Regions from separate parts of the Paraburkholderia bengalensis genome, predicted to be linked through region 1. Evidence: riboswitches for the same ligand, from Rfam matches in the RefSeq annotation. Region 1 holds a riboswitch; each other region holds the start of a gene.
What was found. Region 1 has a riboswitch for cobalamin ahead of H3V53_RS07060 (TonB-dependent receptor domain-containing protein). Riboswitches for the same ligand answer to the same signal wherever they lie in the genome.
Positions count from the first base shown of each region.

Region 2: it holds a riboswitch for cobalamin, as region 1 does, so the genes downstream of both, cobA (uroporphyrinogen-III C-methyltransferase) here and H3V53_RS07060 (TonB-dependent receptor domain-containing protein) in region 1, are expected to answer to the same signal.
Region 3: it holds a riboswitch for cobalamin, as region 1 does, so the genes downstream of both, cobG (precorrin-3B synthase) here and H3V53_RS07060 (TonB-dependent receptor domain-containing protein) in region 1, are expected to answer to the same signal.

Region 1 is NZ_JACFYJ010000007.1:117,622-124,786, forward strand. It holds gene H3V53_RS07025 (LysR family transcriptional regulator) at 1-359, shown strand, start outside; gene lgt (prolipoprotein diacylglyceryl transferase) at 614-1,519, shown strand; gene H3V53_RS07035 (SIMPL domain-containing protein) at 1,601-2,335, opposite strand; gene H3V53_RS07040 (EVE domain-containing protein) at 2,590-3,060, opposite strand; RNA gene ssrS (6S RNA) at 3,165-3,346, opposite strand; gene H3V53_RS07050 (cell division protein ZapA) at 3,416-3,730, opposite strand; gene H3V53_RS07055 (hypothetical protein) at 3,727-4,089, opposite strand; cobalamin riboswitch at 4,311-4,570, shown strand; gene H3V53_RS07060 (TonB-dependent receptor domain-containing protein) at 4,904-6,697, shown strand; gene H3V53_RS07065 (FecCD family ABC transporter permease) at 6,704-7,165, shown strand, end outside.
Region 2 is NZ_JACFYJ010000043.1:22,430-29,594, forward strand. It holds gene H3V53_RS23635 (DeoR/GlpR family DNA-binding transcription regulator) at 1-197, shown strand, start outside; gene H3V53_RS23640 (hypothetical protein) at 658-942, opposite strand; gene H3V53_RS23645 (response regulator transcription factor) at 992-1,675, shown strand; gene bluB (5,6-dimethylbenzimidazole synthase) at 1,735-2,469, opposite strand; partial or broken gene H3V53_RS23655 (cobyrinate a,c-diamide synthase) at 2,453-3,756, opposite strand; gene cobO (cob(I)yrinic acid a,c-diamide adenosyltransferase) at 3,759-4,361, opposite strand; gene H3V53_RS23665 (cobalamin biosynthesis protein) at 4,358-4,774, opposite strand; gene cobA (uroporphyrinogen-III C-methyltransferase) at 4,771-5,487, opposite strand; cobalamin riboswitch at 5,638-5,900, opposite strand; cobalamin riboswitch at 5,983-6,253, shown strand; gene cobW (cobalamin biosynthesis protein CobW) at 6,414-7,165, shown strand, end outside.
Region 3 is NZ_JACFYJ010000043.1:39,022-46,186, forward strand. It holds partial or broken gene cobJ (precorrin-3B C(17)-methyltransferase) at 1-1,666, opposite strand, end outside; gene H3V53_RS23710 (precorrin-2 C(20)-methyltransferase) at 1,663-2,418, opposite strand; gene H3V53_RS23715 (precorrin-8X methylmutase) at 2,419-3,045, opposite strand; gene cobG (precorrin-3B synthase) at 3,038-4,393, opposite strand; cobalamin riboswitch at 4,513-4,697, opposite strand; gene cbiE (precorrin-6y C5,15-methyltransferase (decarboxylating) subunit CbiE) at 4,781-5,983, shown strand; gene H3V53_RS23730 (cobalt-precorrin-5B (C(1))-methyltransferase) at 5,983-7,101, shown strand; gene H3V53_RS23735 (cobalt-precorrin-6A reductase) at 7,098-7,165, shown strand, end outside.

The DNA of each region.
Region 1 (7,165 bases):
CGCCGCTGAGCCTCGCGCAAACGGGCGACGCGCCGTTGGTCGTTTTCCCGCGGCGTCTCGCGCCGGCCTTTTATGACATCATTATGGATTGCTACGGCGCGGCAGGGCTCACGCCGCGCATCGGCCAGGAGGCGATCCAGATGCAAACGATCGTGAGCCTCGTGTCCGCGGGCATGGGTGTCGCGCTGGTGCCGCAATCGTTGCGTAACCTGCGGCGCACGGGCGTCGTCTATCGTCCGTTGCGCGAGGCCGTGCCCGTTGTCGTCACCGGGCTCGTGTGGCGCACGGCCGACGTGAGCCCGGTGCTGGCGGGCTTCATCGACATCGTGCGGACACACGCGGCCGCGCTTGCAGGCTGACGGCGCCCGCATGCGCGGGGCAGTGCGCCGCCATCGAGCGAACCGATCGCGTCACGGCGCGTCCAATGCGCTTGGGCCTGACGACCGCATATGACCGCGTATGACCGCGCGCCATGCCGGGCTTTCGCGGTTTTGCGGGGCTTTGCCGCGTTCTGCCGCGTTTGCCGCCCCTTGCCGGTTCGCTGCCGTTGTCGCGGAATTGTCCGCTGAATTTTTCGCCTGGTTTTCCGATCACCGAACCCTCCAACGATACGATGCACATCCACCCGAATTTCGACCCCGTAGCCATTCATCTGGGGCCGCTCGCCGTCCGCTGGTACGGCCTGATGTACCTTGTCGCCTTCGTGATGGCGATCGTCGTGGGCCGTTTGCGCCTGCGTCTGCCGCACGTCGCCGCGCAAGGCTGGACCCCGAAGGACATCGACGACATGCTGTTCTACGGCGTGCTCGGCACGATTCTCGGCGGACGCCTCGGCTACGTGCTGTTCTACAAGGCGAGCTGGTACTTCGCGCATCCCCTCGACGTGTTCAAGGTCTGGGAAGGCGGCATGTCGTTTCACGGCGGCTTTCTCGGCGTGACGTTCGCGATGGTGCTGTTCGCGTGGCAGCGCAAGCGGACCTGGCTGCAGGTGACGGACTTCGTCGCACCGATGGTGCCGACGGGTCTCGCGGCAGGGCGTCTGGGCAACTTCATCAACGGGGAGCTTTGGGGCCGCGTGACGTCGCCGGATGCACCCTGGGCGATGCTGTTCCCGGGCGCCGCGAGCGAAGACGCCGGCTGGCTCGCCGCGCACCCCGCGCAGGCCGCGCAATGGCACCTCGCCGACGTGTTCGCGCAATATCACATGCTGCCGCGCCATCCGTCGCAACTTTACGAGATCGCGCTCGAAGGCGTCGTGCTGTTCCTCGTACTGTGGTTCTTCTCGCGCAAACCGCGGCCCGTCGGCGCGACGTCGGCGGTATTCCTGATCGGCTATGGCCTCGCGCGCTTCACCGTCGAATTCGCGCGCGAGCCCGATGACTTTCTCGGCTTGCTGGCGCTCGGCCTGTCGATGGGTCAGTGGCTGTCGCTGCCGATGATCCTCGCGGGCATCGCGATGTTGCTGTGGGCATACCGGCGCAGCGGCCGCGAAGCGACGGGCGCCGTCAAGGCCAGTTGACGCGCGCTTGCGCACGAATGAAAAACGCCACGGCATGCCGTGGCGTTTTTGCTGGTGCGTGCGCGACGGTCCGCGCACGCTTCACTTCATTTGCACCGACCCCGTCACGTTGACCGTCACCGTCGACGTGCCGCCTTCGACGGGCACGGGAGCGGCTGCCTTCGCGCTGACGTCGGAGCGCATGCTCATCATCATCACCGGACGCGGCGATACGATGCCGCCGTGTCCGACATTCACCTCGCGGATCGTGTAGCCGCTGTAGCCGAACGCCTGCGCGGCTGAACTGGCCTGCTGCTTGAATGAAGCGATGGCATCGCCCGTCAGCTTCTGTTCGGCGGCACGCTGCGCTTCCGGCGACAGTGAGAACTGCACGTTGCCGACCTGCATGATCGACGACAGTTGCCCGGCGAGCTTCGACGCCGCCGCGAAGTCGTGCGACTCCAGCACGACTTCCGTGCGGCCGCGCCACGCGGAAATGCGCCCGTCGCGATCCGTCGACGGATAGATCGAGAACGAACCTGTGCGCGCCGTCACCCCTGCGGCGCCTTTGGCCTTTTGCAGCGCCTGGTCGGCATGCTGGTTCAGCGTGCCCGTCAGCGACGACGGGTCGTTTGCTTCCTGTTCATAGAACAGCGTGATGTCGACGACATCCTGCGGCACTTCTTTGCTAGCTTGCGCGTTCAGCGACAGGACGCCCGCGGGCTGGTACTGCTGCACGACGGTCTGGGCCTGGGCCGCGGATGCCGTGAATGCGAGAGCGAGCGGCGCCGCGCATGCGCCGGCGAGCGCCCACACGAGCGCGGATGGTTTCGTCATTGTTCGACTCCTTGCTTGAGGTTGTGCGCGCATGCGTCAGCGAAACGCCGCCGCCGAAGACCTCGCTTCGGCGCGCATGGCATGACGCTTGCGACGCGCAGTTAGGCGTCTGAAAGCGTCGACTGGTTCCCTGAGTGTTGCTTCGAATTGTTGCTTCGAATTGCTCCGCATCGCGCTTGAGTTTTGCTTTTCGCGCTTCACGTTCTGGGCAGTGGGCGACGCGACGGCAAGCGTTCACGCTTTCATCCGCGCGCTCACGCGGCGGGCTTGGCCAACTGCTTCGTGATGAATGTCCACTCGGCTTGCGTGACGGGCGTGATCGACAGGCGGTTGCCCTTGGCGAGCACGCGCATGTCGGCGAGTTCGGGGTGTTCGCGCAATTCGGCGAGCGGTATCAGCGCGATCTTCTTCTTGAACACGACATCGACGAGCGTCCAGCGCGGCGTTTCCTGCGACGACTTCGCGTCGTAGTACGGGCTCTTCGAATCGAACTGCGTTGGGTCGGGATAGGGCGTCGAGCACACCTCGGCGATGCCTGCGATGCCCGGCTCAGGGCAGCTCGAGTGATAGAACAGCACGCCGTCGCCGATCTTCATGATGTCGCGCATGAAGTTACGCGCCTGATAATTGCGCACGCCTGTCCACGGTAGCGTGCGCTGCGGCGCATTCGCGAGATCGTCGATGCTCGCTTCGTCCGGTTCGGACTTCATCAGCCAGTAGCGCATGAGTCGATTGAACGTGAAGTGTGGGAATGATTCGTCGAGCAGTGCTGTGCGACAACCGTGCACGCAAAGAAAAACGGCATCGGATAAGTCCGATGCCGTTCGTATGGGTCCCCGCCTTAGCCGCTAGGCCGGCATCCTGAACCTGAGGTTCAGAATTGGTCGCAGTTAGCAGCACTTCGGGTACATCAGACTGAGTGACGCGCACGCCCGTGCTACAAATTTCCGCAACCGTGCATATAGCATTGGTTCAAGGAATATATGACCTTGGCGAACCAGGCAGGGAAGCTGAAAAACGTTTGCTCTACATCTACCACATGAACCTGACCGCAATGCAATCAAGCCCGTCAGAATTTTTTTACTGCACGCTGTACTGTTGAATCACAGTGCCCAGCTGCTCATTCATCTGGTGCATTGTACGCCGGATTTCTTCGGCGGGAAATGATTCTCCGTGTCGCACGCTGGCTTGCAGCCTAAGCAGTTCCGATGCCAGCGACAGCGCCGCCATCACGGCGATGCGGTCCTGACCGCGTACGTTGCTGCTGGCACGGATCTTCGTCATCTCGGCGTCCACGCGCGCCACCGCTTCGAGCAGCGCGGCTTCCGTTTCCGGCGAGCACGCGAGGCGATAGGGCTGGCCGAGGATCGACACTTCGATCTGCTTCGTGGTCATGCATTTTCTCCGTGGCGGGTCGCGTCGTTGTTCGCGTCGTGATTGGCCTGCGCGTGCTGCTCGGGCGCGAGGAGATCGAGTTGATTGTCAGGCTCGTGAGCGCGGGCGCGCGGCAATTTCTCGAGGATCGCGTTCAGACGCACCTGGGCGTCGTCGATCTTCGCAGACAGCGCATCGCGCTCCGCCTGCAATGCGTTGCGTTCTTCACGGGCCTGTTCGAGTTCTGCGCGGGTCGACTCGCATTCGGCGCGCGCTTGTGCGAGCTGTTCTTCGAGCGCGAGGCGAGCTTCGTTATAGCGCTGGCTGATCTCGATCAGCCGGCCAATGTTCTGTGACAGTGTTTCGAGTTCGGTGAGCATGTGCTGCGTCCTCTAAAGACATGGCATTCTAGCGCGGAATGTCGCACGCTCGGACATTTGTCTCGTTTCGAGACGTAACATTAGCGCCTTAATTCCGCAATATCCAGGTGCGTGCCCGCGTGGCACGCATTTTCGCCCCTAAAAAAGGGGCTTTTTCAACAGTCCGATGTTCGGGATGCATGCGATGTGCCGCGTTTCTTGACGCGTGCATCCGCCACTTCTACACTGGCGCCCACTCAGGTGCCCGCGCGCGGTATCGCGCCGCGCGCAGTTAAACGGGAAGCAGGGAGCGAAGTCCGCCCGGACGAGCCAACCTGCGCTGTCCTCGCAACGGTACAACGACCGCAGTTTCTGCAGGTCGACTCATGCACGCATCGAGCCAAGGTGTCGAACGTCGTGCGGCAAGCCACTGTGCGTCATGCGCGGGAAGGCGGGTCGGCCAGTCGTCAGCCCGGATACCGGCCGGAGGCCTGGAGCGCGTCGCTCCTTGACAGGCATCGGCCCACGAGGAGCGGGCCGCGCACAGGCCCACAGGACTTTCTCGATGCTCATCCCGATGCATGCCACGCGTCCGACTGCGCGTTTTGCCGCGCGTTTCTCCGCGTATTTCTCTGCGCATTTGATTGATTACGCCCGCGCCCCGCTCGCCGCGCTGGGCGTCCTTGCGTACGCTGCCAGCGCGATGCCGCTTGCCGCTCATGCCCAGTCGACCGCTCATGAGGCCGCTCATGAGGCCGCTCATGAGGCCGCTCACGAAGCCGCTCACGAAGCCGGCCCTCAGGGCCTATCCGCCACATCCGCGCAGCGATCGGACATGCTCCCGTCTGACGTAGACGCGCCGGCCAGCGCGTCCGTGCTGTCGCCTATTGTCGTGACGGCCGACCGTCGCGCGCAGCGTCTCGCCGATGCCATTGCGCAGACCACGCTCTTCGACGCACAGGACATTGCCGACACCACCGCGCGCGATCTGCCCGGCCTGCTGCAGTTAGCACCGGGCGCGCAGATCGTGCGCAACGGCGGCCCGGGCGCGACCTCGAGTCTGTTCCTGCGAGGCGCATCGGCGACGCAGTCGCTGGTGCTGATCGACGGCGTGCGCGTCGACTCGGTGAGCCAGGGCAACGCACAGCTCGAACAGATTCCGCTCGACCAGATCGATCATGTCGAAGTCGTGAACGGCAATGTGTCGGCGCTGTACGGCTCGGGCGCGATCGGCGGCGTCGTGCAAGTGTTCACGAGGAACGGCGGCAATCATCCGCCGCGTTTTCACTTCGACGTGGAGTACGGCAGCTATCACACGCAGCGCCAGGCGGCGGGTGTCGACGGCGCGCTCGACAAGGACGGCCGCACGACCTTCAGCATCACGCTCGCACGCGCGAAGACGGACGGCTTCTCGTCGATCGACCCCGCGCTCGCGAGCGTCAATCCCAATGCAAACGGCTACTTCAACGAGAGTGTGAGCGCGTCGCTGCGCCACAAGCTGACCGACGCGTGGGACGTCGGCGTGCGCTATTTCCAGTCGAACGGCACCGACAGCTTCGACGATCCGTTCGGTCTGCCCACCAATCTCAACAATCTGCACAGCAAGGTGCAGACGGCCTCGGTGTTCGCGAACGGCAAGCTCACCGATGCGTGGACCACGCGCTTGGTCGTCGCGGCGGGCAACGATCGCAGCAACACGGCGCTCAATGGCGACTATCTGTATCGCTACGATTCGGACAACCGTCAATACACGTGGCAGAACGATTTCACGATCGCACGCGATCACAAGCTGCAGCTCGGCTACGAGCATCTGGACCAGACGCTCGACTCGAACCAGTACAGCGCGCCCGATCGTCACGTGAATTCGGCGTTTGCGGGCTACACGGGGCGCCTCGGCGGCAGTCAGATCCAGGCGAACGTGCGGCGGGACCAGTACTCGGATTTCGGCGGGGCCAACAGTTACTATCTGGGCTATGGCTACGACTTCGACGAACACTGGAAGGTGACTGCAAGCTGGTCCGATGCGTTTCGCGCGCCGAGCTTCAATGATCTGTACTACCCGAGCAGCGGCAATCCGCTGATCCAGCCAGAGCAAAGTCACTCCGTCGAAGCCGCGCTGCAATACGCATCCGATGCATTGGGTCTCCTGAAGCTCACCGCTTTCCAGACGCGCTACACGAACCTGATCGACTACGTGCAGACCACGCCCGGCATCTATGTCGCACAGAACGTGGGGCATGCGAAAGTGCAGGGCATCGAAGGGTCGTGGGCGGGTCACGTCGGCAAGACGGACGTGCGCGCGGCGGTGACGTTCCAGAATCCCGTCGACGAAGACACGCACACCGAGCTGAACCGGCGCGCGCGCCGCTTTGCGTCGTTCACCGCGAACCGGTCCGTCGGCAAATGGCGCGTGGGCGGCGAGTGGCTCCTGAGCGGCGAGCGCGACGACAGCGGCGCGCCGCTCGGCGGATATGGCATCGTGAGTCTGTCGGCGCGCTACAACATCACGAAGGCATGGTACGTGGCCGCGCAAATCCAGAACCTGTTCGACAAGGACTATGAACTCGCCTACACGTACAACACGCCGCGGCGCGGCGCCTATCTCACGCTCGGCTGGCAGCAGCTGTAACGCGCGATGAACGGCTTCGCACAACGTCCGCGGGTGCCGCTCGCGCAAGGCATGAGCGCGAAGCGCGCGCTCGCGATCTGGGCGGCGCTCGGTGCGGCCGCGCTCGTCGTCTTCGTCGCGTCGCTGGCGCTGGGCAGCGTGAGCATCGCGCCGCTGCGCGTGTTGGACGCGTTGCTGCCGTCCCACGACACCTCCGCCGATCTCGCCGAGCAGATCGTTCGCACGCTGCGCCTGCCGCGCGCACTGGCGGGCTTCGGCTGCGGCGCGCTGCTTGCGCTCGCAGGCGCGCTGCTGCAGGTGTTGCTGCGCAACCCGCTGGCCGAGCCATACGTGCTCGGCGTATCGGGCGGCGCAGCGAGTTTCGCGCTGCTGGCGATGATCGCGGGCTGCGCGTGGTGGATCGTCGATGCATCGGCGTTCGCGGGCGCATTCGTGTCGATCGTGCTGGTGCTCGGTCTCGCGCGCGGC
Region 2 (7,165 bases), on a different contig from region 1:
AGCATCGGATCGTCGCCGCCGATCACACGAAATTCGGCCATAGTGCGCTAGTGCACGTATTCAGCGCGGAAGATCTCGATATGCTGGTCACAGACGTGGCGCCGGCGGCAGGGCTCGCCAAAGTGCTGGCGGCGGCGGGTGTCGGCGTGCTTTGCGCGTCGCCTGCTTCTGGCGAGAGGGCCGACGAAAACGTCTAATCGGCGTTCGCGCACTTGCATCAGCCGTCGCGGCTTGCGTGCGGGCACGCGGCGATGCACGCGTGGCGCGCGCCTTGCGCGTCGACGCTAAAGTGCAGTGCGGCAAAAGCCGCTAAAAGGACATAGGGACATGGTAGCGGGCAAATGACACCGTAAAATGTTATCGGTCTCGTCAGCCCGATTTAACGAATTGACCGCCTCGCCACATAAAAGCTGCGAGATTAATTGACTGATCGAATTCGTTCTAATAATCTTCACCCCGATTTAAAATTGAATGCGTCAGCGGCGACGCTCGAATTGTTAAATCCATCAGGTTACTGGCACGAACTTTTATTCCATCGCGTGGAATCCGGCGCGTAGCCGCCACCCGTCGACAGAACAGTCTGTCGATCTGCTTTCGGAAGTGACCAGTATTTCCCGCCGCAAAAGACGTCATACCAATCGCCGGACGCCGCGTCCTTCATGCGTTTTCCCCTGAACATCCGCGTGAAACAGGCAATGCCCGGCTGGCAGGAAAGGCAACAGAAAAATCCGCGTTGTTCAATGCGGCAAAAAGAAGTGGATGTTGCGCCTCTTTAATACCGGTTGTTCCAACTCCGGAAAGCGGCGCGAAGGCATTTACGCAATCTCGGGTATCGAGGCATTGTCTGGCGATTTGAAGCAATTTGCCGGCAATCGATGCAAGGCATGCGAACAAAGCGAATGTGGATTTCAAATTTCCGATTTGCAAGTCGTCATCCTTCATCGGGATTTCCCGGTCGGACAGTAACAACGAATTAGCGTTGCGGGGTTTTATGAGAATTGCAGTTCTGGAGGAGACTCAGGCGCAAGCCGACTTCGTGTGCAGGACCTTGTCGGCGGCGGGACACACGTGTCATGCGTTCGACGACGGGCACTCGCTCGTCAGGCAACTGCGCAGCCAACCTTTCGATCTGCTTGTGCTGGATCGCCATGCGCCCGCACTGTCGGGCGACGAGGTGCTGCGCTGGGTCCGGCAGACGCTCGCCGAGCGCATACCCGCCCTGCTGATGGGGCGCGTGAGCGACCTGCCGCCGCAGGACAAGGACGCTGACGATTACATCGTCAAGCCGGTGAGCGCGGCGACGCTGCTCGCGCGCGTCGGCATGCTGCTGCGCCGCGCGCAACGCGAGCCCGTAGCGGAAAAAGAGGTGTTCGGCGAATACGAATTCGAGCCGGGCGCAAAGCGCGTACATGTGCGCGGCAATGCCGTCACGTTGACGCACAAGGAGTTCGAGCTCGCGCTGCTGCTGTTCAAGCATCTGAGCCGGCCACTGTCGCGCTCGCATATCCTCGACGCGATCTGGAAGCAGGCCGCGGGCATTCCGTCGCGCACGATGGACACGCACGTGTCGATGCTGCGTTCGAAGCTCGGTCTGCGGCCCGAGAACGGCTACCGTCTGATGCCAATTTACGGCTACGGCTACCGGCTCGAGCGGATCGAGAAGGGCGAAAGCTGACGGCAGGCACCGACGACGCCAAGAGGCTGCCAACGCCTTCCAAGGCCCTTTAACGCGCGTCAGGCAGCCTCTGACGGGTCGGTGCTGGTGTTGTTTGCGCGCGCCTCGCTTGCGCTGCCCGCCTGCCGCTCGTCATCGCACGCTCGCGCGGGTTGCGCGGGCCATGTGTTCTCGAACAGGCACGCGCTGAGGGGCATGCGTGTGGCCCAGCCTTCCGATTCGAGCATCGGCTCGGCATAGAAACGCTCGACGTGCCCGACGCACAGAAGCGCCACGGGCCGCGCGCCCGCCGGCATGCCGAGCAGCGTGCGCACTTCGTCGGCATCGAACAGCGATACCCAGCCCATGCCGAGACCTTCCGCGCGCGCCGCGAGCCACATGTTCTGGATCGCGCAGGCGACCGACGCGAGGTCCATCTCGGGCAGCGTGCGTCGCCCGAACACATGTTTCTCGCGGCCGTCCATCAGTGCCATCGCCAGCAGCTCGCCGCACTCGAGCATGCCTTCCACCTTCAGCTTCATGAATTCGTCGCGGCGCTTGCCGAGCGCGTCGGCCGTCAGCAGGCGTTCGCGTTCGACGGCGTCGTGCAGGCTCTGCCGTAGCGCGGGATCGGTGATGCGGCCGATGCGCCACGGCTGCATGTAGCCGACGCTCGGCGCGTGATGCGCGGCGTCGATCAGGCGCGCGAGCACGGCGGGATCGACGGGCGCGGGCACGAAGTGGCGCATGTCGCGCCGTTCGTAGATCGCGCGATAGACGGCGGCGCGTTCGGCGTCGTTAAAAGGCTCGGCCATGAAAGAGGGCGGCCGCGAAGGCCGGGTTGGACGGCCAGTAGCCGTGCATATAGGTGGCGGCGATCGAACCCCGGCGATAGACGGCTTCGCCGGGCGCGTCGGACTGGGCGCGCGTCGCGTGGCGCACGGGAGCGAGCGGCGTGCTCACGCGCGAATAGTGAAACGTGTGGCCCGTCAGCAGGCCGTGCGTCGCGTCGTCGATCTGCTGCATGCCTAGCGCCGTGAAGCGCGTCTGCATCGCGGCGTGGCCCGGCAACAGGCCGAGCATCGGCGTGCTCGCGCCTTGCGTGTCCGTGACGCTGTCGAGCAGATACAGCATGCCGCCGCATTCGGCGACGACGGTTTTGTCCGCGCTCGCATGTGCACGGATCGACGCGGCGCTGCGCGCGTTGGCCGCCAGCGTGGACGCGTGCAGTTCCGGATAGCCGCCGGGCAGATAAAGCGCGTCGGCGCCGCCGGGCACGGGCTCGTCTGCAAGGGGGGAGAAATACGTGACGCGCGCGCCGAGCGCTTCGAGCAGCTGCACGTTGGCGGGATAGATGAACGAGAACGCGCGTCGCGCGCGATCGCGACGTGCATGCCGTCGAGCAGACGCGGCAGCGGCGCTTCGTGTTCCGGCTCGTCGAACGCGATGGCGGGCGGCAACTGGGCGAGCGGGGTGGCGGCGAGCGCGTCGGCGGCGCGCTCGAGCCGCGCGTCGAGATCGTCGATTTCAGCCGCCTGCAGCAGGCCCAGATGGCGATCGGGCAATTCGATCGAATCCGTCGACGACAGATAGCCGAGCATCTTCAGATCGCGCGGCAGCGCTTCTTCGAGCATCTGCGCGTGACGCGCCGACCCGACCCGGTTCGCGAACACGCCATGAAACGGCACGTCCTCGCGAAAGCGCGCGAGGCCGAACGCAACAGCGCCGAAGGTCTGCGCCATCGCCTTCGCGGAAATCACGGCCGCGACAGGCACGCCGAATCTGGCGGCGAGATCGGCGCTGCTCGGCGTGCCGTCGAACAGGCCCATCACGCCTTCGATCAGGATCAGATCCGCTTCGCGCGCGGCCTGCGCGAGCAGCGCGCGGCATGCGGACTCGCCGACCATCCACAGGTCGAGCGACAGCACGGGCGCCCCGCTCGCGCGCGCTAGGATCATCGGGTCGAGAAAATCCGGGCCAGTCTTGAACACGCGCACGTCGCGCCCCATGCGCCGATGATGCCGCGCGAGCGCGGCCGTCACCGTCGTTTTGCCCTGGCCCGACGCCGGCGCGCTGATGAACAGGGCGGGACACGCGAGCATGTTCAGAACTCCACGCCGCGCTGCGCCTTCACGTGCTGCTCGCGGTAAGGATGCTTGACGAGGCGCATTTCGGTGACGAGATCGGCGGCGTCGACGAGCGCGTCGGGTGCATGGCGGCCCGTGATCACGACATGCAGCATCTCGGGCCGCGCATTGACGACAGACAGCACTTCATCGAGCGGAAGATATTCGTACTTCAGCACCGTATTCAACTCGTCGAGAATCACCATCTGGTACTCGCCGCTTTCGATCATGCGGCGCGCTTCGTTCCAGCCCTTGCGTGCCGTCGCGATGTCGGCTTCGCGGTCCTGCGTGTTCCAGGTGTAGCCGTCGCCCATCGTGACGAAGTCGCAGTTCGCCTGCGTGCCGAGAAAATCGCGTTCGGACGTGTGCAGCGCGCCCTTGATGAACTGCACGACGCCGAGCTTCAGGCCGTGGCCGAGCACGCGCACGGCCATGCCGAACGCCGCCGTCGACTTGCCCTTGCCCGTACCCGTGTAGACGATCAACAGGCCTTTTTCGACCGTCGCCTGCGCCTGCTTTTTCTCGTGGCCTTCGCGGCGGCGCTGCGTCATGCGTGCGTGCGATTCGGGATCGGTTTTCATCGATGTTCCTTGATTGCGGGTATGTCGTGGGATGGAGAGCGTGCGGCAGCGCACGCGATCGCGACCGTCACGCCGTCGCGCGCGCGCTTCGGCACGAGCAGGGTTCCGCCTCGCGACGCGAGCAGCGCGCAAGGCTCGCATACGCCGTCGATGCCGAGATGTTCGCGCGCGGCGGCCGACACGCTGGTTGCCGCATCGAGCGACGCGATGGCTTCGCGGGTGAAGGTGCGCAGCGGCAGCCCATGCTGCGCGCAGAATGCAACGAGACCGGCTTCATCGGCCTTGGATTCGAGCGACGCAACTGCGTGCAGCGCCGCGAAGTCGAGCGTCGCGCCGAGCGCGTCACGCACGGCGCGTTCGATCTGTTCGGCCGACACGCCGCGCCGGCAGCCGATGCCCGCGACGAGCTTCATGACACGCCGAGCGACGCGACGCCGCCGATCACGACGATGGCGGGCGAACCGAGCCCCGCATCGGCGACGTGTTGCGCGAGTTCGCGCAAGCTCGCGCGCACATGGCGCTGCTCGGGGCGCGTGGCGGATTCGATCGCGGCGCAGGGCGTGTCGGGCGGCATGCCGGCTGCCAGCAGCGCATCGGCGATGTCGTTCAGACGGCGCATGCCCATGTAGATCACGAGCGTCATCCGGGTCGCCGCGAGCGCGGCCCAGTCGGCCTCGTGCTCGCCCGCGCCGTGGCCGGTGACGAAGATCACGCCTTGCGCGTGATCGCGATGCGTGACGGGAATGCCGATGGCCGCGGGCGCGGCGATACCGGCAGTGATTCCGCCGACGATTTCGACCGCGATGCCCGCGGCCTGCAGCGCCTGCTGCTCTTCGCCGCCGCGGCCGAACACGAATGGGTCGCCGCCTTTCAGGCGCGCGACGCTGCGGCCCGCGCGCAGATGGTCGAGCATCTGCGCGACGATGTCCGGCTGCGGCGTCGACACCTGGCCGCCGCGTTTGCCGACATGGACGATTTGCGCGTCGTCGCGCGCGAACTGCAGGACTTCGGGGTTGACGAGATCGTCGACGAGTACGACATCGGCCTGCGCGAGCGTGCGCACGGCCTTGAGCGTGAGCAGCTCGACGTCGCCGGGGCCGGCGCCGATCAGCCAGGCGCGGCTCATTGCGAAAAAAGCGCCGCTGCACGAGCGCACGCTTGCGAGTGATAGGTCATTCGAGATTGCCGATGGTGCTTGCGACGCGCGAGGGCGGTGAGAGTCGCGCGCGGGCGCTGGCGGCCGTTTCCCGCGGCTCCAGCGAATGGCGAGGTGATCGTCGCCTCCATGCATCTGGCCGGTATCCGGGCTGGCGGCTCATCGCGTTCGCCTTCCCGCCTGCGTGCTGCAGGCAGTGGCTTTGAACGCACTGCGCGGAACGCGTTGGCATTCCGCTTGCCGCGTGACCGTTGCGGGGACAGCACAGGCTGGGCGTCATATGAATCGCGCGCAATGGCGATGACGACGCTTCCCTGTTTCCCGTTTAACTCTGCAGGCCCTGAGTTGCTGGCCTGCTCGGCACCAGACGCGCGCATACGATAGCACACGCCAACTTGCGCGTCGCCTCGGGATGATGCCCGGAAAGCCCGTCCGGCCTTTCTTGACGCTCCTCGCGACGAAGCCTAAACTCGCACGCACTCTGGTGCTCGCGCGCGCGTTCGGCGTGCGCAGTTAAACGGGAAATAGCCGGTTTTGCGTGACATCGCAGAACCAAACTATGCTGCTCCCCGCAACGGTAGGTGAAGGCATCGCGAAGACGATGCAGAGCCGGCCTCGCTGCATGTGCGTCCAATAGCGGCCCATGCAGAGCAATCCACTGCGCGAAAATGCTCGCGCGGGAAGGAGAGGCGGCGCTTTCATCAGCCCGGATACCGGCCCGAGACGACGACGCTGCGCTGCGGGGATGCGGCGCTGCGTTCACGATTCCTCATGCGCTGCATGGCGTTTGCGTTGGTGCTTTCTTCGAGCATGCAAATGCCCGTGCGGCGCCGTTTTCGTCCCCGTGCCTTACTTCTTCAAGTTCGCCCGAACGCAGCGCGGGCAACGGAGCCATCATGCAGACACAGATGCGCAAGATTCCCGTGACCATCGTGACGGGCTTTCTCGGCAGCGGCAAAACGACGTTGATGCGTCACATTCTTCAGCATGCGGGCGGCCTGCGCATCGCCGTGATCGTCAACGAGTTCGGCGAGCTCGGCATCGACGGCGAAATACTCAGGGGCTGCGGCATCGGTTGCGATGAGAACGGCAACGAGACGGAAGGCCAGCTTTATGAACTCGCGAACGGCTGTTTGTGCTGCACCGTGCAGGAAGAATTTTTCCCGGTGATGGAACAGCTTGTCGAACGGCGCGAGCAGATCGATCACGTGCTGATCGAAACGTCGGGCCTTGCATTGCCGAAGCCGCTCGTGCAGGCGTTCAACTGGCCGTCGATCAAGAACAGCTTTACCGTCGATGCCGTCGTGACGGTGGTCGACGGTCCGGCCGTGGCGAGCGGCCAGTTCGCGCAAGACCCCGTTGCCGTCGACCAGTTGCGCAAGGCGGACCCGAATCTCGATCATGAATCGCCGTTGCACGAGCTGTTCGAAGACCAGCTTTGCGCCGCCGATCTCGTGATTCTGAACAAGACCGATCTGCTCGACGAAGCGCAGCAGGCGAGTGTCGAGACGGTCATCCGCGAGGAGATTCCGCCGCAGGTGAAGGTGGTGCGCGCGCATAGGGGGCAACTCGATCTGCACGCGCTGCTCGGGCTCGAATCGGCATTGGAGGAGACGATTCATCTGCGTCACGATCACCACGGTTCCGC
Region 3 (7,165 bases), on a different contig from region 1:
TATCACCGTGGTTCGCATATCGACATCGCCCGAGCGGAGTTCGGCAAGTGTGGTGTTTTTCAGTGTCGCACCGGGCCGGCCGATATCGCGGCCTAGCACCACGATGGTCGACGGTGCCCGGAATTCGCGCACGATATCGAGCGCCTTGTCGAGCTGCCACGGGCGCGCGCGCGAAATCGGGTTATAGAACGCCATCACCAGATCGGCCTCGGCGGCATGGCGCAGCCGCGTTTCGATGACGGCCCACGGTTTCAGGTTGTCCGACAGCGACAGCACGCAGAAATCGTGACCGAGCGGAGCGCCGGCCTGCGCGGCCGTCGCGAGCGCGGCGGACACGCCGGGGACGATTTCGAGTTCGACGGCGGCCCATGCCGCGCCTTGCATCGGCGCGTGCTGTGCCGCCTCGTCAAGGGCTTCGAGCACGGCCGCCGCCATCGCGAACACGCCCGGATCACCCGACGACACCATCACGACGCGCCGTCCCGCGCTCGCCAGTTCGAACGCATGGCGGGCGCGCTGCATCTCCTCGCGGTTGTCGGTGGCGTGGACGCGCTGGTCGGGCCGGAACGGGCCCGCCATCTTCACGTAGGTTTCGTAGCCGAGGACGTCGGTGGCCTGCGCGAGCGCGGCGCGCGCGGCGGGCACCATCAGCGACGCATCGCCGGGGCCGAGGCCAATCACGCTCAGCTTGCCGCGCGCACGGCCGACCGTCGCGGGATCGAGCGGCGCGGCAGCGACGGCGAAGGCAACGGGCGCGTCTGGATCGCCGTCGATGGCTTCGTGCGGAACACGCAAGGTCTTACGAAGAAGGTCGACGGCGCTGGGCGCAGCGCTGTCAACACCGGCTGCATCGTCGGCCCCGAAGCGCAACGCGACGTCCAACGCCTGCGCCGCCTTCGCCAGCGTGGCATGGCCCGTCAGCGCGGCGGGCGCGAGCAGCAGCGCGAGCGATTGCGAGGCCAGCCCCCGGGCGCGCGCCGCGTCGAGTATGCGTTCGTGCAAGCTGTCGTCGGAGGCGGCTGCTTCGTCCACCGCGACGACGACGCTGCGCGGGTGGATCACCAGTTCGTCGGCGGCGCCGCTCCAGGCGAGCGGCGTGACGCGAATCAGGCGCCGGGCGCTGTCGGCGCGCGGCAACGGCATGCCGTCGAGCCACGGCGCGTCGCCTTCGATGCGCGTCGCTTCGCCCGCGAGCAGATCGGACACGAAGCGTTTGCCCTGATCGAGACTCGCGAGCGCGTAGCCTTCGGGCGGATTCAGCACGCGCGCCGAAGCGCAGTTCGCCGCTCGTCGTGATGGCCGGCTGCACGTCGAGCGCGGCGGCGATCTCGCGCGCCATCAGGTTCACGCCGGACAATCCGCCGAGCAGCGGCACGACGGCGCTGCCGTCTTCGGCGACGGCCAGCACGGGCGGCTCGCTGCCCTTGTTCGCAAGCAGCGGCGCGAGGCAGCGGATCACGATGCCCGCCGCGCACAACGCGACGATCGGCGTGCCGCTCGCATACAGCTCGCGCAGATGCGCGCCGAGTTCCGTGTACGCGATATCCGCTTCGCCGACGCGGCCATGCAGGCCGTGCACTTTCGCGCCGTCGTACAGCGCCTGCAGGCGCCGCGCGGTGTGCTGCGCGCCGGTGCCGAGTATCACGACGGCGGGCGGCGTCGTCATCCTTGCCATTTTTCCCCCGGCACGACGAGCAGCGAGAAGTAGGGCGACGCCATCGGGTCGACGTCGGCGAGGGGCACGATGCGCTGGTTCGTCATCGTCGCGCGTTCGACGTAGAGCGCGCGATCCGCCAGCCCGAGTTCGTCGAGCACACGGCGCACCTTGTCGAAGTTGCGGCCGAGCTTCATCACGACGGCAGCGTCGGCATCGGCCAGACGCCGCTTCAGTTCGTCTTCGGGCAGCACGCCCGACAGCACCGACAGCGTCTGATTCCGGTAGACGAGCGGCTGGCCCAGCACGGCGACGCCGCCGAGCATCGAGCAGACGCCGGGCACGACTTCGGCGTCGAAGCGCGGCGACAGCCGGTTCGCGAGCCGGTCGTGCAGGTACATGTACGAGCCATAGAAGAACGGGTCGCCTTCGCAGATCACGGCGACGTCGCGTCCCGCGTCGAGATGCGCCGCGACCACTTCGGCCGCTGTATCGTAGAAGTCGGCAATGATCGCTTCATACGACAACGGCGGTTCGAGCGCTTCCGTCGTCACGGGATAGACGAGCGGCAATTGTTCCTGCTCGCTCGACAGATGCGATTCGATGATCGAAAACGCGTTGCCTTTCTTGCCCTTCGCGACGAAATACGCCACCACGTGCGCCGATTTCAGCAGACGCAGCGCCTTCACGGTGATCAGTTCCGGGTCGCCGGGACCGACGCCGAGTCCAAAGAGCCGTCCGCGCATGACGTTCTGTTTGGCCATTTATTCTTCCTCCGTGGCCAGTGCGTTGATGGCGGCCGCCGCCATCGCGCTGCCGCCGCGCCGTCCGTGCACAGCGACGAACGGCACGCCGCGGCTGTCGGCGGCGAGCAGCGCCTTCGACTCCGCCGCGCCGACGAAGCCCACGGGAAAGCCGAGAATCAGCGCCGGCCGCGGCGCGCCCGCGTCGAGCATGTCGAGCAGATAGAAGAGCGAGGTGGGCGCGTTGCCGATCACGACGACGCTCCCCGCCAGATGCGGCCGCCACAGCTCGAGCGCGACGGCCGAGCGCGTGTTGCCCAGCTCGCGCGCCAGCGCGGGCACGCGCGCGTCGCCGAGCGTGCAGATCACTTCGTTGTTCGCGGGCAGGCGCGCGCGCGTGATGCCTTCGGCGACCATGCGCGCGTCGCAGAGGATCGGCGCGCCGTTCGCGAGCGCGTGGCGTCCGGCTTGGCCCGCGCCGTCAGAAAAACGCAGGTCGCCGACGATATCGACCATGCCGCACGCGTGGATCACGCGCACGGCAAGCTTTTCGAGGTCGGCGGGAATGTGCGAGAGGTCGGCTTCCGCGCGTATCGTCGCGAACGACTGGCGATAGATTTCCTGTCCGTCGCGGATGTATTCAGGCATCGAATGGCTCATCAAAAGAGGGCGGCGCGGACCCGTTCAATGCCGTCGCCGCTTCGTCGATCGTCAGGCCGCGCGCGACGGGACGGCCGAAGCCGGCGGGATCACGCGGGTCTTGTGTGTGGTAGAGGTCATAGCGTTCGCCGCCGACGGCGAGCAGCGTGTACGGCGCGCGATGCGCGGCCGCGCACGATCGCGCGCAGCCGCTCAGATGCACTTGCGTGCGGCCGGGCACGTGCGGCGCGAGCGTCGCTGCGTCGGCTTTCACGTCCGCCAGGCTTTTCGCGCAGCCTGTCGAACCCGCGCAGGCGATCACCCGAGTCAGCGGATCGCATGTCGTCGTGGCGAGGCCGAGGGCGGCGAGTGCGTGCAGCGTCGCATCGACGTTTGCGGGCTCGATGTCGGTCAGCAGCACGCCTTGCCACGGCGTCATGCGCAGCGTCGCGCCTTCGTTGTTGCGCACGATGTTCGCGAGTCCGCGCAAGGTTGCGCTTCGCATGCGGCCCAAAGCAGGCTGCCCGCCCAAATGCAGGCGGGTTGCGTCGCGCTGCGCGTGCGCGCCGAGTCTGCGTGACGCGTCGGCGGGCTCGCGGCGCCAGTTCGCGACGTATGCGTCGCGTAGCAGCCGAACGCTGGTCTTGCGCGCGGCTTGCGCCAGCACGCTTTCAGCGGCATGCGTGGCGAGCACATCGCGCATGCGCGTGTGGCCGGGCTGCGCGAGATCGAGAAACGTGTGCACGAGTGCTTGCGTCAACGGCACGATGTGTTCGGGCGCGACGGCGGCCAGCGCGCCCGCGTGCCGCGCGTCGACAGGCGGGCAGCCCGCGAGACCGAACCCGACCAGCACGTTGTCGTGCGCGGGATGCCGCAGCGCGGAGAACCAGATGTCGTGGGGATGATCGAGCATCATCAGACGCTCGCCGCCGTCGAGCAGCAGCGCGAATTTCGCCGACAGCGCCGCGAAGCGCGCATCGCCTTGCAGCAGGGCGAGAAGTTCAGCGGCAAGCCCAGCCGTGTCGAACAGCGCGTGCGCATCGCGGCCCGCGGCGGGACTGATCATCACGTTGCGCACGTCGTCGGCCAGCGCGTGAGCGTGTGCCTGCGGGCCGAGCCCGGCCGCGAGCAGCGCGGCGATCAGCGCGTCTTCGCGACCCGGCTTCACGCCGCGCAACTGAAGGTTCGCGCGATTGGTCACGTCGACGACGCCCGACGCGTGCGCGTCGATGGCGTCGGCGATGGCATCAGCCTGCGACGCGCCCAGTGCGCCCCCCGCGAGCTTCACGCGGCAGATGCCGCCGTCGAGCGCGGGCACGATGCGCAACAGCCCCGGGCAGGCGGAAGGGCGCGGCATGCAGGCATCGGACGAACGGAAAGCTGGGCTCAAGACATCACCGGGTTAGGGTCGCGCGACGGCCCGGGCGTCTCGGATGAGAGCGGCACGGCATCGGTACACCCCGCCCGATGTGGCTGGCACGAACTGGTTGGCCGGCAGGTATCTGGCTGGCAGCACGTCGACGCCCGCGGTCCAGTCGATGCCCGGGGCGCGCGCTGGCGTGGACTTGCTGCATACAGTTGCGGGGGCAGCCACAATCATCGGCGATCCGTGTTGTGTTCCCTCTTGGGCCCCGAAAGGCACCGGCGAACGGGTATTATGCCTTTTTTCGAACAGCACAACGATGCCGCGGCCTTTGAATACAAGCTGCCGCGGCGTTATCGAGATTCAAATGAGGATGGACGCATGCCGGCCTGGCTGACCGTGGTGGGAATGGGCGACGACGGTTTTGCCGGCCTCGGAAAGGCGGCGCGGCGCGCGTTGATCGACGCGCGGGTGATCTACGGCGGCGCGCGGCATCTGGCGATGCTGCCCGTGTGCCTGTCCGCCGCGCGCGAGCCGTGGCCGCAGCCATTCGACATCGCGCCCGTGCTCGCGCGGCGCGACACGCCCGTGTGCGTGCTGGCGAGCGGCGACCCGATGTTCTACGGCGTGGGCGCGACGCTCGCGCGCCACGTTCGCACCGACGAACTGCGCGTGCTGCCCGCGCCTTCGTCGGTGTCGCTCGCGGCGGCGCGCCTTGGCTGGCCGCTGCAGGATGTCGCGACGGTCTCGCTGGTCGGCCGGCCGCTCGCGGCGTTGCAACGGCATTTGCACGACGGCGCGCGCGTGTTCGTGCTGAGCGCCGATGGCGCAACGCCCGCCGCCGTCGCCGCGTGGCTCGCGCAATGCGGCTTCGGCGCGACGCGCATGATCGTGATGGAGCATCTGGGCAGCGCGTCCGAACGCCTGATCGACGGGCGCGCCCACTCGTGGGAGATCGGCGGGACGGCGTCGCTGAACGTGATCGCGCTCGAATGCGCGCGCGATGCATCCGCGCCGCGCCTTGCGCTCACGCCGGGCTTGCCCGACGACGCGTTTCGCCACGACGGCCAGCTGACCAAGCGCGACGTGCGCGCGCTCACGCTAGGCCGTCTCGCGCCTGCGCCGGGCGAACTGCTGTGGGACGTCGGCGCGGGGTGCGGGTCGATCGGCATCGAATGGATGCGCGCGCACCCGGCGTGCCGCGCAATCGCGATCGAAGCGAATAGCGAGCGGCAGCGCTTCATCGAACACAATCGCGAAGCGCTTGGCGTGCCGAACCTGCAATTGATCGCGGGCAATGCGCCCGATGCGCTGGACGGCTTGCCCGCGCCCGATGCGATTTTCATCGGCGGCGGCGTGACGGTGCACGGCGTGCTCGACGCGTGCTGGCACGCGCTGAAAAGCGGCGGACGCCTGGTCGCGAACGCCGTCACGCTTGAAGGCGAAGCGGCCCTCACCGCATGGCGCGCGCGGCATGGCGGCACGCTCACGCGCATCGCGCTCGCGCAGGCGCAGCCGCTCGGCGGCTTCGAGACGTGGCGCGCCGCGCTTCCCATCACGCTGCTCGACACCAGCAAACCGTGATGCGCAACGAGAGCCCCGAACAACCCGCGCCGCTGCGCAGCGGCTACACGACGGGAAGTTGCGCGACGGCAACGTCTCTCGCGGCGGCGCGTCTGCTGCTGACGGGCATCGCCAGCGATGTCGCGGAGATCGTGTTGCCGAAGGGTCAGCTCGTGCCGATGAAGCTCGTGTTCTGCCGCCTGATGACTGCCGACCCGAGCGACAGCGCGAACGACTGCGGCGCGGAGGCAGGCACGGTGAAGGACGCGGGCGACGACCCCGACGTCACGCACGGCGCCGTCGTGTTCGCGCGCGTGCGCCTGAGCGACGCGCCCGGCGTGCGCTTTCATGCGGGACCGGGCGTCGGCACGGTGACGCGCGCGGGCCTCACGCTGCCCGTCGGCGAACCGGCCATCAACCCGGTGCCGCGTCAGATGATGACCGCGCATCTGACCGACCTCGCGGCCGAATGCGGCTATGCAGGGGGCTTCGAGGTGACGATCGGCGTCGAGCACGGCGAGGCGCTCGCGCAGAAAACGATGAACCCGCGCCTTGGCATCGTCGGCGGCCTGTCGATTCTCGGCACGACGGGCATCGTGCGGCCGTTTTCGTGCTCGGCGTATATCGCGTCGATTCATCAGGGCATCGACGTGGCGCGCGCGAACGGCTACTTGCACATTGCCGCGTGCACGGGGAACGCGAGTGAGGACGCGATGCGCGCTTACTATCATTTGCCCGATATCGCGCTGATCGAAATGGGCGACTTCGCGGGCGCGGTGCTCAAGCATCTGAAACGCGCGCCTGTCGACAAGCTCAGCATGTGCGGCGGCTTCGGCAAGCTGAGCAAGCTGGCGGCAGGGCATCTCGATCTGCACAGCCGCCACTCGAGCATCGACTTGCCGCAACTGGCCGCGTGGTCGAGCGAACATCCGTCGAGCGATGAAGCGTTGCGGCGCGCGATGGTCGGCGCGAATACCAGCCAGGAAGCGCTGGCAATGGCGCTGAAACAAGGCGTGCCGCTCGGCGACATCGTCTGCGAACGCGCGCGCGCGGTGGCGCGCGAGATCGTGCCCGAAACGGTTGCCGTCGAAATGTTCGCCATCGACCGGCAGGGCAACATCATCGGAGCGGCGCGATGAAGCGCGTGCTGCTGCTGGGCGGCACGGGCGACGCGTTGCAGATCGCGCGGCAGCTTGCCTCGCG